3 regions of the Paenibacillus sp. FSL R7-0273 genome follow, and region 3 is predicted to be linked to each of the others. Evidence: riboswitches for the same ligand, from Rfam matches in the RefSeq annotation. Region 3 holds a riboswitch; each other region holds the start of a gene.
The links. A riboswitch is a leader RNA that binds a small molecule or an ion and turns the genes downstream of it on or off. The one in region 3 is predicted to bind cyclic di-AMP.

Region 1: linked by a shared signal. The riboswitch ahead of R70723_RS00495 (C40 family peptidase) and the one ahead of R70723_RS02345 (hypothetical protein) in region 3 are both predicted to bind cyclic di-AMP.
Region 2: linked by a shared signal. The riboswitch ahead of R70723_RS17030 (APC family permease) and the one ahead of R70723_RS02345 (hypothetical protein) in region 3 are both predicted to bind cyclic di-AMP.

The regions. Positions count from the first base shown of each region.
Region 1 is NZ_CP009283.1:100,710-104,877, forward strand. It holds gene R70723_RS00490 (C40 family peptidase) at 209-700, opposite strand; cyclic di-AMP (ydaO/yuaA leader) riboswitch at 706-850, opposite strand; gene R70723_RS00495 (C40 family peptidase) at 1,232-1,660, opposite strand; cyclic di-AMP (ydaO/yuaA leader) riboswitch at 1,733-1,871, opposite strand; gene R70723_RS00500 (hypothetical protein) at 2,096-2,926, opposite strand; gene R70723_RS00505 (M1 family aminopeptidase) at 2,938-4,168, opposite strand, start outside.
Region 2 is NZ_CP009283.1:4,031,754-4,035,921, forward strand. It holds gene R70723_RS17030 (APC family permease) at 1-1,785, opposite strand, end outside; cyclic di-AMP (ydaO/yuaA leader) riboswitch at 1,921-2,080, opposite strand; gene R70723_RS17035 (disulfide oxidoreductase) at 2,307-2,741, opposite strand; gene R70723_RS17040 (thioredoxin domain-containing protein) at 2,738-3,493, opposite strand; gene R70723_RS17045 (ATP-binding protein) at 3,587-4,168, opposite strand, start outside.
Region 3 is NZ_CP009283.1:532,316-536,483, reverse strand. It holds gene R70723_RS02360 (ThuA domain-containing protein) at 36-677, opposite strand; gene ytxJ (bacillithiol system redox-active protein YtxJ) at 842-1,168, shown strand; gene R70723_RS02350 (glutaredoxin family protein) at 1,165-1,404, shown strand; gene R70723_RS02345 (hypothetical protein) at 1,530-1,949, opposite strand; cyclic di-AMP (ydaO/yuaA leader) riboswitch at 2,057-2,255, opposite strand; gene R70723_RS02340 (hypothetical protein) at 2,267-2,473, opposite strand; gene R70723_RS02335 (TraB/GumN family protein) at 2,606-3,841, opposite strand; gene R70723_RS02330 (hypothetical protein) at 3,949-4,143, opposite strand.

The sequences.
Region 1 (4,168 bases), 430 kb from region 3:
ATACATAACAGGGCGGGTTCAACTCAGGAATTTGGTGCAGCAGGCAGAAACTTGACAAACCGCCAATAATATTTTATGAAATTGCGGAAAATAGGGTTTTAAGGTGTTTTATGCGTGAGGGGAGGGGTAAGTAGTTTTATAGACAAAAAAACAGGCCCCCTCCAAGATTTCGGCAAAAATCCTGGAAAAGCGCCCGTTTTATCGTTACTTATTGAACATCATCATTTTCTTCGGAATCTGTTGCAACTGCATGGTAAGCATCTGTGCTCATGATCCGTTTGGCGCCAACGTAGCGGTTGACGTAGTAGTTGTCACTCAGCGAGCTGATGGTTACGCCCTTTGAGCTTGAAGCATGTGCGAATTTGCCGTTACCGACATAAATGCCGACATGGGATACGCCGCGGCCGCTTGTATTGAAGAATACAAGATCGCCTTCCCGGAGATTATCACGGGAGATCGCAGTGCCCATCTGGTATTGGGAGCCGGATTGATGCGGCAGGTTAATGCCGATCTTATCAAATACGTACATCGTGAAGCCGGAGCAATCAAAGCCGTTAGTCGATTCTCCGCCGGAAACATACTTGGTTCCGATGGCCTTATCGATGACTTTATCCATCCTGGAATCTGCGGAAGCGCTTGCTGCTCCAATGGTAAGCATAATAGAAAAGCTGAGTAGTGCGGCGGCTAACTTCTTCTTCAAAAGTAAATACCCCTTCCAAATGCCTACGAGGTTAGCTTAAGGGTTCGGTTGAAGGTCCCCTATGACCCCTCTGTGAATAGGAGGTCAATTCACCCAAAATCGGTTCCCCCGTTTCCCTTATTTCGTAAGGGAACTCGGCACGACTGTTGATTAGATTAGCTGGCAGAACATTATGACAAAACGTTTGTAAAACACGGTTGAATAATTACAAAAATGTTACTAAAAGCTCACTGCGATAATTGTAGCAAAGACAGAGGCTGTTGGCAATCACTTAAAACATATTAATGCATAATATTTGCGCTTTTTAAGAGAAGCGGGTGCTTAAAAAGACTCGAATTTACGTGCAAAGTAAGCTTTTTCAGAAATAATATTGGAACTTTTAGTAAGAGGGGTGTTTCATAAGGCCCAGATGTGTGTAAAAGGAATAATAAGGAAATAAAAAGGCAAAACCCGGAGCTGATTACGGCAATAATCAAGTCCGGGCCAGTATAAGTTACAATTATGTGTCAGAGGTTGTAATAAGGGGAAGGTTCAATCGTAAGCGACAGCCTGGTAAGCTGTTGTGCTCATTACGCGTTTGGCGCCAACGTAGCGGTTGGCCCAGTAAGCCTGGCTCAGCGAGCTGATGGTTACACCCTTGGAGCTGGAGGACTGTGCAAATTTTCCGTTACCGACATAAATACCGACATGGGAAACTCCGTTGCCCAGCGTATTGAAGAATACAAGATCGCCGGCACGCAGATTGCTTTTTGAAACGGCTGTGCCTACACTGTACTGCGCTTTCGAGGTGCGGGGCAGCGTAAGGCCGATGTTCTTAAATACGTACTTGGTGAAACCGGAACAATCGAAGCCAGAGGTGCTTGTCCCTCCAGTTTTGTAAGAAACTCCGATCGTTTTGGAGATAACTGCGTCCATTTTGGAGTCAGCTGAGACGCTTGTGGCGCCCATAGTGAATACCATCACAAGACCCAGTGCTGCTGCGGTGCATTTCTTTTTTAGATGTGTACGAAATGATGTGTGACTTTTCAAAAGATGTACTCCTTCCAAGGCCTGCGAGGTTAGCTTAAGGATTCGGTAGAAGGTTCCCCTATGACCCCTCTAAAGCGAGATCAATTCACCCAAAATATGGTTCCCCCACTTCCCGGTGCTGGGAATTTGGCGTTTTATGCACCAGAACAGTGACTGTTGATTGGCAATGTTGAAGTGTATAAGGTACATACAGTTAGTCGAAATTAGTTTCAAAAGATTACAAAGTTGTTACCGGTGGTACAGGCATCATTGTAACAGAGGTTTAAATGTTTTGCAAATGCACTGTAAAGCGGCTGCTAAGCACAAAAGAGTCACACCCCTGAAACAGAGGCAGTGACTCTTTTAATATGCCGTTTTGGCGGAAAATTATTGTGGGAATGTTTTACTGCTCCACAGGTGGTACTGGGCGGCGATTCCCCACATTTTGAACAGGGTGGAGGGGAGCGGTGCAACCTGCCGGAGGAGCAGCGCAGGCAGTCCGGGATAGAACAGGCCCGTTACCGCGCACAGCAGCCAGGTTAGCAGCCCTCCTGCGCCAAGCACAAGTGCTGCCCCGGTAGATGGAATAAGCAGCCTGAGGTAAGCGGGCAGCGCGGAGAACATGCCTGTGCCGGCAGTATAACCGAATTGCATATATAGCAGTACAGTCCGAATAATATACAGATAGAGCATCCAGGCCAGCAGATAAGGGAGAAGCCTCAGAAGCAGCTTATAATCTAACAGCCCGCCTAACAGCAGCGTATACATTTTGGGCAGCAGCCAGTATAGCGGAAGCGCGGAGAGTGCCCATTCAGCCAGGCTGAAGACGAATACCGGCAGCCCGTAAAGCCTCATTCCCGGAAAAAAGAACAGGCCGCGCTCACCCTTGCGCTCCTGATGCAGCTCATGGAGCAGTCCGGCGCGGATAAACGGGGATACCAGCAGCCGCAGCAGCGACAGCCCCAGCAACATCCAGAGCCAGCGCTGGACCCCCGGGTCACTGCCCAGAGCAGCCTGACCCTCGATATAATACAGCAGCCTGCCCAGGCCGCTGCCTCCGGCATGGGTATCCGGATAACGCAGCAGCACCGGGATAACAGCAGACCTGACGAACCTGTACAAAAAATAGCCCCAGAGCAGCCGGTAGATAAATAGCAGAATCAGTATATAAAATTGCTCCTTCATGCTGATCCAGCTGCGGGAAATTGCTCTTTTCACTATCCTTCACCTCACCAGACTAGAGTTCCGAGCAGAGTTTCAAGCAGTTTGGTTACACTTAGCGTCCAGCGCGAGAGCGTCTTCGGCGCAAGCTCGGCCAGCATGAAGTTATTCAGATGCTTAGCCTCCAGCAGAATGGAGTGTCCGGGGTCAATGTCCACAGAGGCAAGCGGGGCTTTGTAGGACAGCTGGAAGGCAGTCGATTTCTGCTCCCCGTTCCAGAATTGCTGTACGGTATAGCCGTCGGAAAAGGTGAATTTAACCGGAACATTAGCGTAGCTGCTGCCCTTATTGCTCACCTCTACCGTAGCCTCATAACGGGGCTCTCCGCCGTCAATGCCGGCTTTGGCAGCACCGTTGGTAATGCGGTCTACAGAGAAGTCAGGCGCACCGCCGCTGTATACATACTCGTCAAAATAGTCCTGCCACGACTGCTTGGTTACTTTTTCGACAACCTTCTGGAAGTCTGCAGTAGCAGGATGCTTAAATCTGTACTTGCGGGCGTAGGAGAGCATAATAGCATCCATTGTTTTGGTGCCGACCTGCTGTTCAATGTCTTTTAGCACCAGCTTGCCGCGGATATATACGTTACGGGTATAGCCTTCGGCAGCAGCGTACTTCCAGGTCTCCATATTAAGCGGCTGGGGGGCTGTAACCAGGCTGGCCTGCAGGGCGGCACTGGAGCTGACTCCATACTCCTGCTCCATCAGGCGGTCTTCGGCATAGGAAGTGAAGCTTTCGTCCAGCCAGGCTTCTTCAAACTCGTTATTGGCTACCATGCCGTAAAAGTACTGGTGGCCGATCTCATGGATGACAGTACGCTCAAGCGACATGCCGGGGGAGCTTTCAGCCGCTCCGAACGCTGTAATCAGTGTCGGGTACTCCATACCGCCTGCACCATTCCCTTCCTGGGGGGGAACCACAATGGATAAGGTGGAGTAAGGATAAGACCCGTACCATTTGCTGAACGCGGTCAGGGCTGCCTTGGCGGCCTGGAAATACCGCTCCTGCAGATCCTTATGCAGCGGGTCCAGGTACAGCTTGATCCGCACCCCCGGCACATTGGGGGCTGAGAAGGCTTCTTCGGCTACGACAAAGTCAGGAGACGCAGCCCAGGCAAAGTCGTGGACATCATCGGCATAAAACTGATAAATTTTCCGGTCCTGCTTCATTTGGGCGTTTTTAACCGGAAACCCGGTGGCACCTACAATGTAGTCTGAAGGGACAGAGATGGTTACATTG
Region 2 (4,168 bases), 3.5 Mb from region 3:
TACAATATCCTTCTGATTCATCAGGTAAGAGCGGATGAACAGGCTGGTCTGATTATGGAGGACGGCCTGCCACCAGTGCTTCGTAATAAACTGCGGAATCAGCACTGTAATATGGTCTGTAGCAGCAGTCTTCCACTCTATGGTATCAATAAACTTCACCAGCGGACGGATGATGCTCCGGTACCGGGAACGGAGAACGATCAGGCGCACGCCCGGATTCCATTCCTCCCACTTCTGCTCCATCTTGTGGATCTCTTCTTCATCAAACCCAACATATACAGCCACCACATTATCCGTCAGGGACTTGGCATAGCTGATCGAATGCAGTACAGCGCGCGTCACACCCGCCACAGGAACGACTACTGTGCTGCCTTTAATACAGGGCTTGTCGGTTGCCGGACAAATCCGCAGCTGATCCGCAGTATTGAGGTAATGGCGGTGAATCCGGTGAAAGACAAACATAACCACCGGCAGGAAGATGAACGCCATCCATACACTGGAGAATTTCGTAATAATAAAGATCAGGGTGATCGTAAGTGTGGTCAGCATACCGACCGTGTTAACCGCAAACTTATTCTGCCAGCCCTTGGGTCTTGTTTTGAACCAGTGGACCATCATGCCGAGCTGGGACAGCGTGAACGGAATGAATACGCCGACTGCATACAGCGGAATCAGACCTTCAGTATTTCCGTGAAAAGCGGCTACCAGCACTGCCGACAGGACGCCGAGAAAAATAATCCCGTTAGAGAAGCCCAGCCGGTCTCCGCGCACCATAAACGCATGCGGCAGATATTTGTCTTTGGCAAACATAAAGGCCAGCAGCGGGAACGCCGAATAAGCCGTATTTGCAGCCAGGAATAGGATGACAGCTGTAACCCCTTGAATGAAGAAGTACAAACCGCCGCGGCCAAAGGTTGATTCCGCAATTTGTGACACTACTGTGGCTTTTTCATCCGGGGTAACCCCATACCAGTAAGCCAGAAGGGTAATACCTGTGAACATCAGACCGAGGATAAGCCCCATCATCATCAGCGTTTTGGCAGCATTTTTTTCCGCAGGAGCCTTGAAGTTCGGGATGGCATTGGATACCGCCTCTACCCCGGTGAGGGCTGAGCAGCCGGAGCTGAAGGCCTTCAATAGCAGGAACAGGCTGACATTGGACACGGCCGAGCCGATTTCAGGAACGCTGGCATGGGCGCCGCCGGTCAAATATTTGAACACCCCGGCACCGATCAGAAAGAAGATCGAAACGACAAATAAATATACCGGGATTGCGATAAAAGAGGCCGATTCCGTAACCCCGCGCAGATTGACGATCGTTAGCAGCAAAATGACGGATACAGCAATAAGTACAGTATGATCATGCAAGGCTGGAAAAGCGGATGTGATCGCGTCCGTGCCCGCCGAGGCGCTGACGGCAACCGTAAGAATATAATCGACCAGCAGCGAGCCGCCTGCTAACAGGCCGGTGGGGACACCGAGATTGCTTTTAGCTACAATATAGGCCCCGCCGCCCTGCGGATAAGCAAAGATCGTCTGCCGGTAGGATAAAATGAGGATGGCCAGCAGGCCCAGTACGGCAAGCGCGATTGGCAGTGAGTACCAGATGGCCGTGAAGCCTGCAGCCACCAGCACCAGGAGAATTTGTTCCGTTCCGTAGGCTACTGACGAGAGCGCATCAGAAGACAGGACAGCCAGCGCTTTCACCTTGGATAGCTTTTCCTGATCGAGCTCATTGGATTTCATCGGACGCCCGATCAATAGCCGCTTTACCTTGCTTACCATTGTTGTAACAGTTCCTCTCTTTGTTAGTTGAACCGGTTATACCGTGCGCTGTTTTCATCGCTTTCATAGGTGGATTTTCATAAATGCAGGCAAAAAAATAAGCCTACGGAAATGATCCGCATGCTTATGGCATGGTCATTATCCCACCTTTGCTTACGAGGTTAGCTGGCGGATTCGGGCTGTGGAAAGCCCTACGGCTGCAGGCTTTTGAGCCTGCTTCCGATTCACCCCGTCGGCCTTGCGGCCAAGTATGGTTCCCCCGATTTCCCTGCGGAAAATTCAGCGCATATTCAACTTCTCACAAGGCTTAATGATAGTCTACAAATCATTTCCAGTAAAGCTGTGAAACAAATGAAAAGACATGAAAAAACATCCAAAACCCGCAATTCCAAGATCGGGGATGAAGAGATCTTTCATTCTCTTGCATTATCCCTTTGTACCTTGGTTTTAGCGTGTTTTGGATGTTAATTGTGACAAAAAAATCAGGAATGATCAGCGTTTAAAGCCCGCCTGCCGGCAGCTTATTCTGCGTCGGTTTCCTTGCGCCCTGTCCAGAGCAGAACTGTAATCAGAACAAAGGCGGTCAAGGCCATCAGCGGAATGGTGATGAAGCCGAGAAGATTAATATAATCCTCATTGCAGGGAACGCCTATCGTACACGGAAGCACCTTGCTCAGTGCAGGAATCTTTTGCTCCGCATAGTGATAGATGGAGATGCTTCCGCCAATGATGCTCAGCGGCAATACGTAGGGGATAATTTTTTTATCCCCCCGGTATGTGGCAATTCCCAGCAGAAACAGCTGCGGATACATGAAGATACGCTGGAACCAGCATAGCTTGCAGGGCTCGAACTTCAAAACTTCGCTCAGGTATAGGCTTCCGGCCACAGCAATGATGGATACAAACCAGGCCAGATACAGACAATGTCGCCGGCAAAAGGCAGTAAAGCTTGTCACTCGGCACTCACCGCTTTGGACGCGGCTTGAATCTGGGCGTCAATCGCCTCCATATTGAACGGCTCATCGACCATTACCCCGTTCACAAACAGCGATGGCGTAGAGGATACACCGGATGCTGTTGCCAGCTGAATTTCACTGTCGATCTGACTCTTGTAGGTCTTCTCTTCAATATCCTTGCGGAGCAGATCATAATCAATCTGCAGATTCTCCTTCTGTGCCAGCTCAACCAGGAAATCGGCTGTAGCCCATTCCTTGTTCTCATCGCCTTGATTCGCATAAATTGCATCATAGTACTTCCAGAAGGCATCGCTGTTCTGATTATACACAGACAATGCTGCAAGGGCAGCCGTTGTGGAATCAGGCCCGAGGAAAGCCAGGTTTACAAAATACAGGGCTGCCTTGTCCTGATTGACATATTCCTGCACCAGCTGCGGTTTGATTACACCTGCGAACTGGGCGCAGGCTGGACATTTATAATCGCCGAACTCGACGATTTTGACCGGAGCATCCTCACTGCCGAGTCTTGTCAGAGTGCTGTAATTGAATTCAACAGGCTCAGCTGCTGTGCCTGCTGTAGAGCTGTCTTTGTTCGCCAGCATGAATAGCCCGGCAAAAATAACCGCCACCAGCACGATCGTAGCAACAATCACTATCAGTGTTTTCTTCTTCTGCTTCTCCATTTGCGCTACAAGCTGCTCATTTTTGCTTTTTGCAGGAAGTGCAGCGCTTTTGCGTTTGTTTTTGCCCAAGTGAGAGTTCCTTTCTGTCCTGAGGACCGCTTAAATATGAATCATATAATTTAAAATTATATAATTAAAGTTCTCACTTTGGCAAACCCGGGCTTACACAGCCTCCGTATTCAGCTCCAGGGAGACCGTCTCTTCGAAGTCCTGAGACTGCTCAGGCTCCGTCACTGCGGACTCAAGCTTCAGGCTGAAGACAACCTCCGTCCCGCTGCCCGGCTCGGAATACATAATAATCCGTCCGTTCATCAGCTCCACCAGCTTTCTGCTGATGGCAAGACCCAGACCGGTTCCGGGATAGAGCCGGTTATACGAGGCATCCAGCTGGGTAAAGGGCTGAAACAACAAGGGCAGCTTGTCAGCAGGAATGCCTATACCGGTGTCCTTGATCCGGAAGGTATATTCTCCCTCGATTCCCTGCGAACGGCTGAATCCGACATGCACCGCCACCTCACCCGCCGGTGTGAATTTGACTGCATTGCCGATCAGATTCACCAGAATCTGGCGGATTCTCAGGCTGTCTCCTTTTACATAATCAGGGACATTTCCATCCACATTCATCCGGAGCTGCAGCCCCTTCTCCTTGGCCGCGGCCTCGAACAGCCCGGAGCATTCCGCAAGCAAGCCCTGCAGGGGAAATGCTTCACTGCACAGCTGCAGACCATCCGAATCCAGCCTGGA
Region 3 (4,168 bases):
GCTCTGCTTCAGCAGCGCCTCCTCCGGTCTTAGGGTCAGATCAGCCTGCCCGCCCACATCGCGCTTCTTGAGATCAGCTTGCGGAACGGCTGAACCGAGAAGGACGGCAGATGATGACCCGGCATCAGATAGACCGCCCGGCCAAGTCCGAACTCATGGCACCAGGCCGCCTGCCGCATCGCTCCGCCGTGCAGATATTCTGCGAGCACCGTTGTCTCAAAATAAGGGTGCATATCGAAATAATAAGGCTCGTCCTCAATCACAAAATCATCAATTCCCTGCACAATCGGATGCTCCCGCACGGCTGCCGGTATATTGAGCCCGAGGGCTGTATAGTCCGGATGATGGGTAAAATGCCCGCCCAGCATTGCACCGAGCTCCGGATTGCGCTGCATGGATATCCCGTTATGAACCACCAGCAGGCCGCCGCCTCCGGCAACATAAGCCAGCAGTGCCCCGCTGTGGGCAGGCGCGATTTTATGATCGGAGAACTCCGTATAAGAGACCACCAGGGAATAATCTTTAAGACTCTGCGGGTTCAGCAGCCCGAAATCCTCAGATGCATCGACTGTAAATTCCGGCGACAGGATCTGCTGAAGCTCCTGATCGACTCCGGCAAACGGGTGGTACTTTACCGCTGTATAGCTGCCGATTGCAAGGGCTTTCAATTCAGACATGAATAATGACACCTCTCCATCCATTAAACTGTTTCATTTCATGTTACGTCCCATTCACCTTAGCACTTCCTCCATGTTTTTACAAACGGCTTTTGCTTTAATTTTGAACTATGTTACAATCATCCTTACAGGTTTCATTTCTTATTACAGGAGGGTGATATACAATGTCTATTCAACAGCTGCATACTTCTGATGAACTGCATAATTATGTCGGCCAGCCCGGCAAAAAGCTGCTTTTCAAGCACAGCACTACCTGCCCGATCAGCGCTAAGGCGCATGAGGAATTCCAGGCTTATGTACAAAGCTCGGATACACCGGCGGCCATTGTCCATGTCATTGAAGACCGTCCGGTCTCCAATCAGATTGCCGAGGAGTTCGGCATCAAGCATGAATCCCCGCAGATTTTTCTGCTGGAAGGCAGCGATGTGAGCTGGAACACCTCCCACTGGAAAATCACCCGCTCTGCCATCAAGGAGGCCGTTGATAAATGAGCCAGCCTGTAATCGTCTACTCCACTGCAGGCTGCAGTGACTGCAATCAGGTTAAGCAGCTGCTGACCAATCAGGGAATTCCTTTTGAAGTACGCGATATTATGGCAAGCGCCGTCTATCAGGAGGAAGTTGAAAAGCTTGGTTTTATGGGCATTCCTGTAACGGTATCCGGTGACCGGGCCGTCAAGGGCTTCAACCTTCCTGAGCTTGAGGAACTGATCGCCGCTGCCAGATAACAGCCTTTAGTACCCAGTGTCATAAAAAAAGTATTCCCTGGTCCGAAGCCCGGGGAATACTTTTTTTATGGTTAAACCATATAGCAGAATCTGCACACGGTTGGCCCGCTACATCCAGTGCCCCCTTATTCACACTCTGCCGCCAGATGGCTGACATGCCCGCTGTGGCTATAGATGACATTGTCGGCTCCAAGCCCTTTATAGACCAGCCTTGGCCGCATGGAGGTCGTAATCACGGAAATCGGCCCGGTCGTCCAGGTCCGGCACATCTGCACATAACGGCAGCATAATGCGACACTGCTCTCAAACAGATAGATCCGGCCTACCGGAAACGGCGGTCTGAGCCAGGTATGCAGATGCCGGGTGTCCACCTCAAAAATCACCTCTACCCCCAGCTCCGCCAGCCGCTGCTTCTCAGCCGGATTGTTGGCAAGCCCCGCAAACCTTGCCCCCTTCGCAATCAGCAGCTTAATAAAATGCTCTCCCGCCTTCGTAGGCGCACAAATGAGGATATAATCTTCCTGAGCGTCCATTGCCATCTCCATTTTCGTCTCCCCTTCCCTCTTACTTCTTTATCTAAATTTTTCTATAAGAAAACAGCAAAAAACCGCAAAGGATTCCCTTTGCGGTCCGGTTAACGGTCACAATATACTGATCCTCTCTGCAATACGCTTACGAGGTTAGCTGCCGGATTCGGGCGTTGAGAGTCGCCCTACCTGTCCTCTGCAGGAAGCTTCAGCGCTTCTCACAGACTCAAGGATTCACCCCATAACCGGCCCCGCCTGCTTGCCCGCAGCCTCCGGTTGTTGGTTCCCCCGCTTTCCGTTACGGAAATTAAGCGGATTTCATATGTAGTTATCTTTTATCTCTTTTTCCCTTTACCGCTGCTCTTCTTGCTGCTCTTTACGAACCGCAGGACAGCCATCAGGCAGCCCAGGATTCCCAGACCCAGCAGCAGGGTCTGTAACGCACCCAGCAGGGTGCTGCCATCCGGCTGAAGCAGACTGCTGGCTACGATCAGCAGGGCGGAACCGGTAACTAATACCGGGGTTTTTACATTCAGGTTCAAGACTACCACTCCTTAGTACTAAGGGTACACTATCGGCGGCCGGATCACCAGCCCCTCGCAAGTCCTGCTGCCGCTAATCAAGAAAAAGATGCCGATCCTCTCCGGATGGGCACCTTTTTTCCTGCTGATATGTTATTTCCGGACCACAGTATAACCCTTATCCTGGAGCAGCTTGATAATGCCATGCTCACCCAGGTAATGCGCCGCACCGACTACAATGAAATACTCTTCATTCTTGCCGTTCTTAAGGTAATCGTCAATTTTGTCAGCCATACCGATGTTGCGGTCAACCAGCATCGCCTTGTAGTATTCCGCGTCTCCGGCAAAGCTGTTGGTCAGCTGCAGCAGCTGCTCATCATTGCCTGATTTCCAGATCTCGGCCATCATATCTACACTCTGATCAATCACATCATAATTCTCTATTGCTGCGAGAAGATTAGCCTCCTGCAGCTCTTTGGAGAAGTTGTTGAACATACCCAGCTGGGATTCATAGGATTCCAGCTCCACAACCGGAATTTTCCGCTCAATCGCCTTCTGAATGAAGTACAAGTCAATTCCGGCTGAAGCCTCGTAGCCGGCCGTCGCTGCTTTCAGGCTGCTGAGTGTCGTTTCTGCCACCCAAGGCTTGAACTGGTCCAGCGCATTGGCCTGAACACCTGCTTCCTTAAGCACCTCACCCAGCTTGGCATATGTCTCGCCGGAGATATGATCCTTCAGCGTCGTGCCGTCCTGATACGTCCCCATTTCCAGAACCAGCTTCTGCGATGCCTCATCAGCCGCCTTGCTGATATCAATTTCTACACCAAGATAATCAGACTCGGCAAAAGCCTCTTCAAATTCCTTGCTCAGCGGATAGAAGCTGTCATCGGCAATATGCATGGAGCCGACCAGATACACCGTGTTGCCGTTGCTTTCGACTTCCCACATGAAGCCGCGTCCGCCTTGCGTACTTACAGCACTCTGGCTTCCGCTGCCTGTAGTCTTGGTCTTCAGAACAACCGTACGGGTCTGCGTATCCCAGCTGACCTCGTAACCCGCGGCATCACCTAGAACCCGGATAGGTGCGTAGGTCACGCCGTTAATTACGGTAAGCTTACTTTTCAGAGTAACGGACTTACCGTCAACAATGGCATAGATTGTGTCGCCCGCCGCATTCTGCAGCTGGGCATCCATCGCTTCAAGCGTAGCTCTAAGCGGAACAAGCGTAGTGCCCTGATTGTTGACCGGTGCGCCTGCCTTGTATTCCACGACCTGATTGTTCACTTTTATTGCCGGCTGCTGCGGGGCGGCCATGGCCGGAGCTGCTGTTGCGGTAAGCAATCCTGCCGATAGGGTAAGAGATAATAGCATTTGTTTCCAGTTTCTCATGTACCTTGTCTCCTTTAGCTTCATATAGTCAACATAATATAATTAAGCAAATATAGGATAGTAGACACAGGGATGACAAAGTTTGTTATTCAAATACAAGGGATGCGTTACGCTCTGCTTCTGCGCTCTTTGGCCATTCCCCACAGCATTGCAAACACTGCTGCAGCACTTAATCCTACGGTTAGTCCTTGTATGAAGTCACGTACTGGGGAACCGTTCGTATCTATTACCAGACCGAACATAATCATGTTCAACGCGCATACTGCAAGAAACAGGAAGTTTTGATTTTTTTTACTCATCATTGTAATTGCTCCTCTTATTTTTATT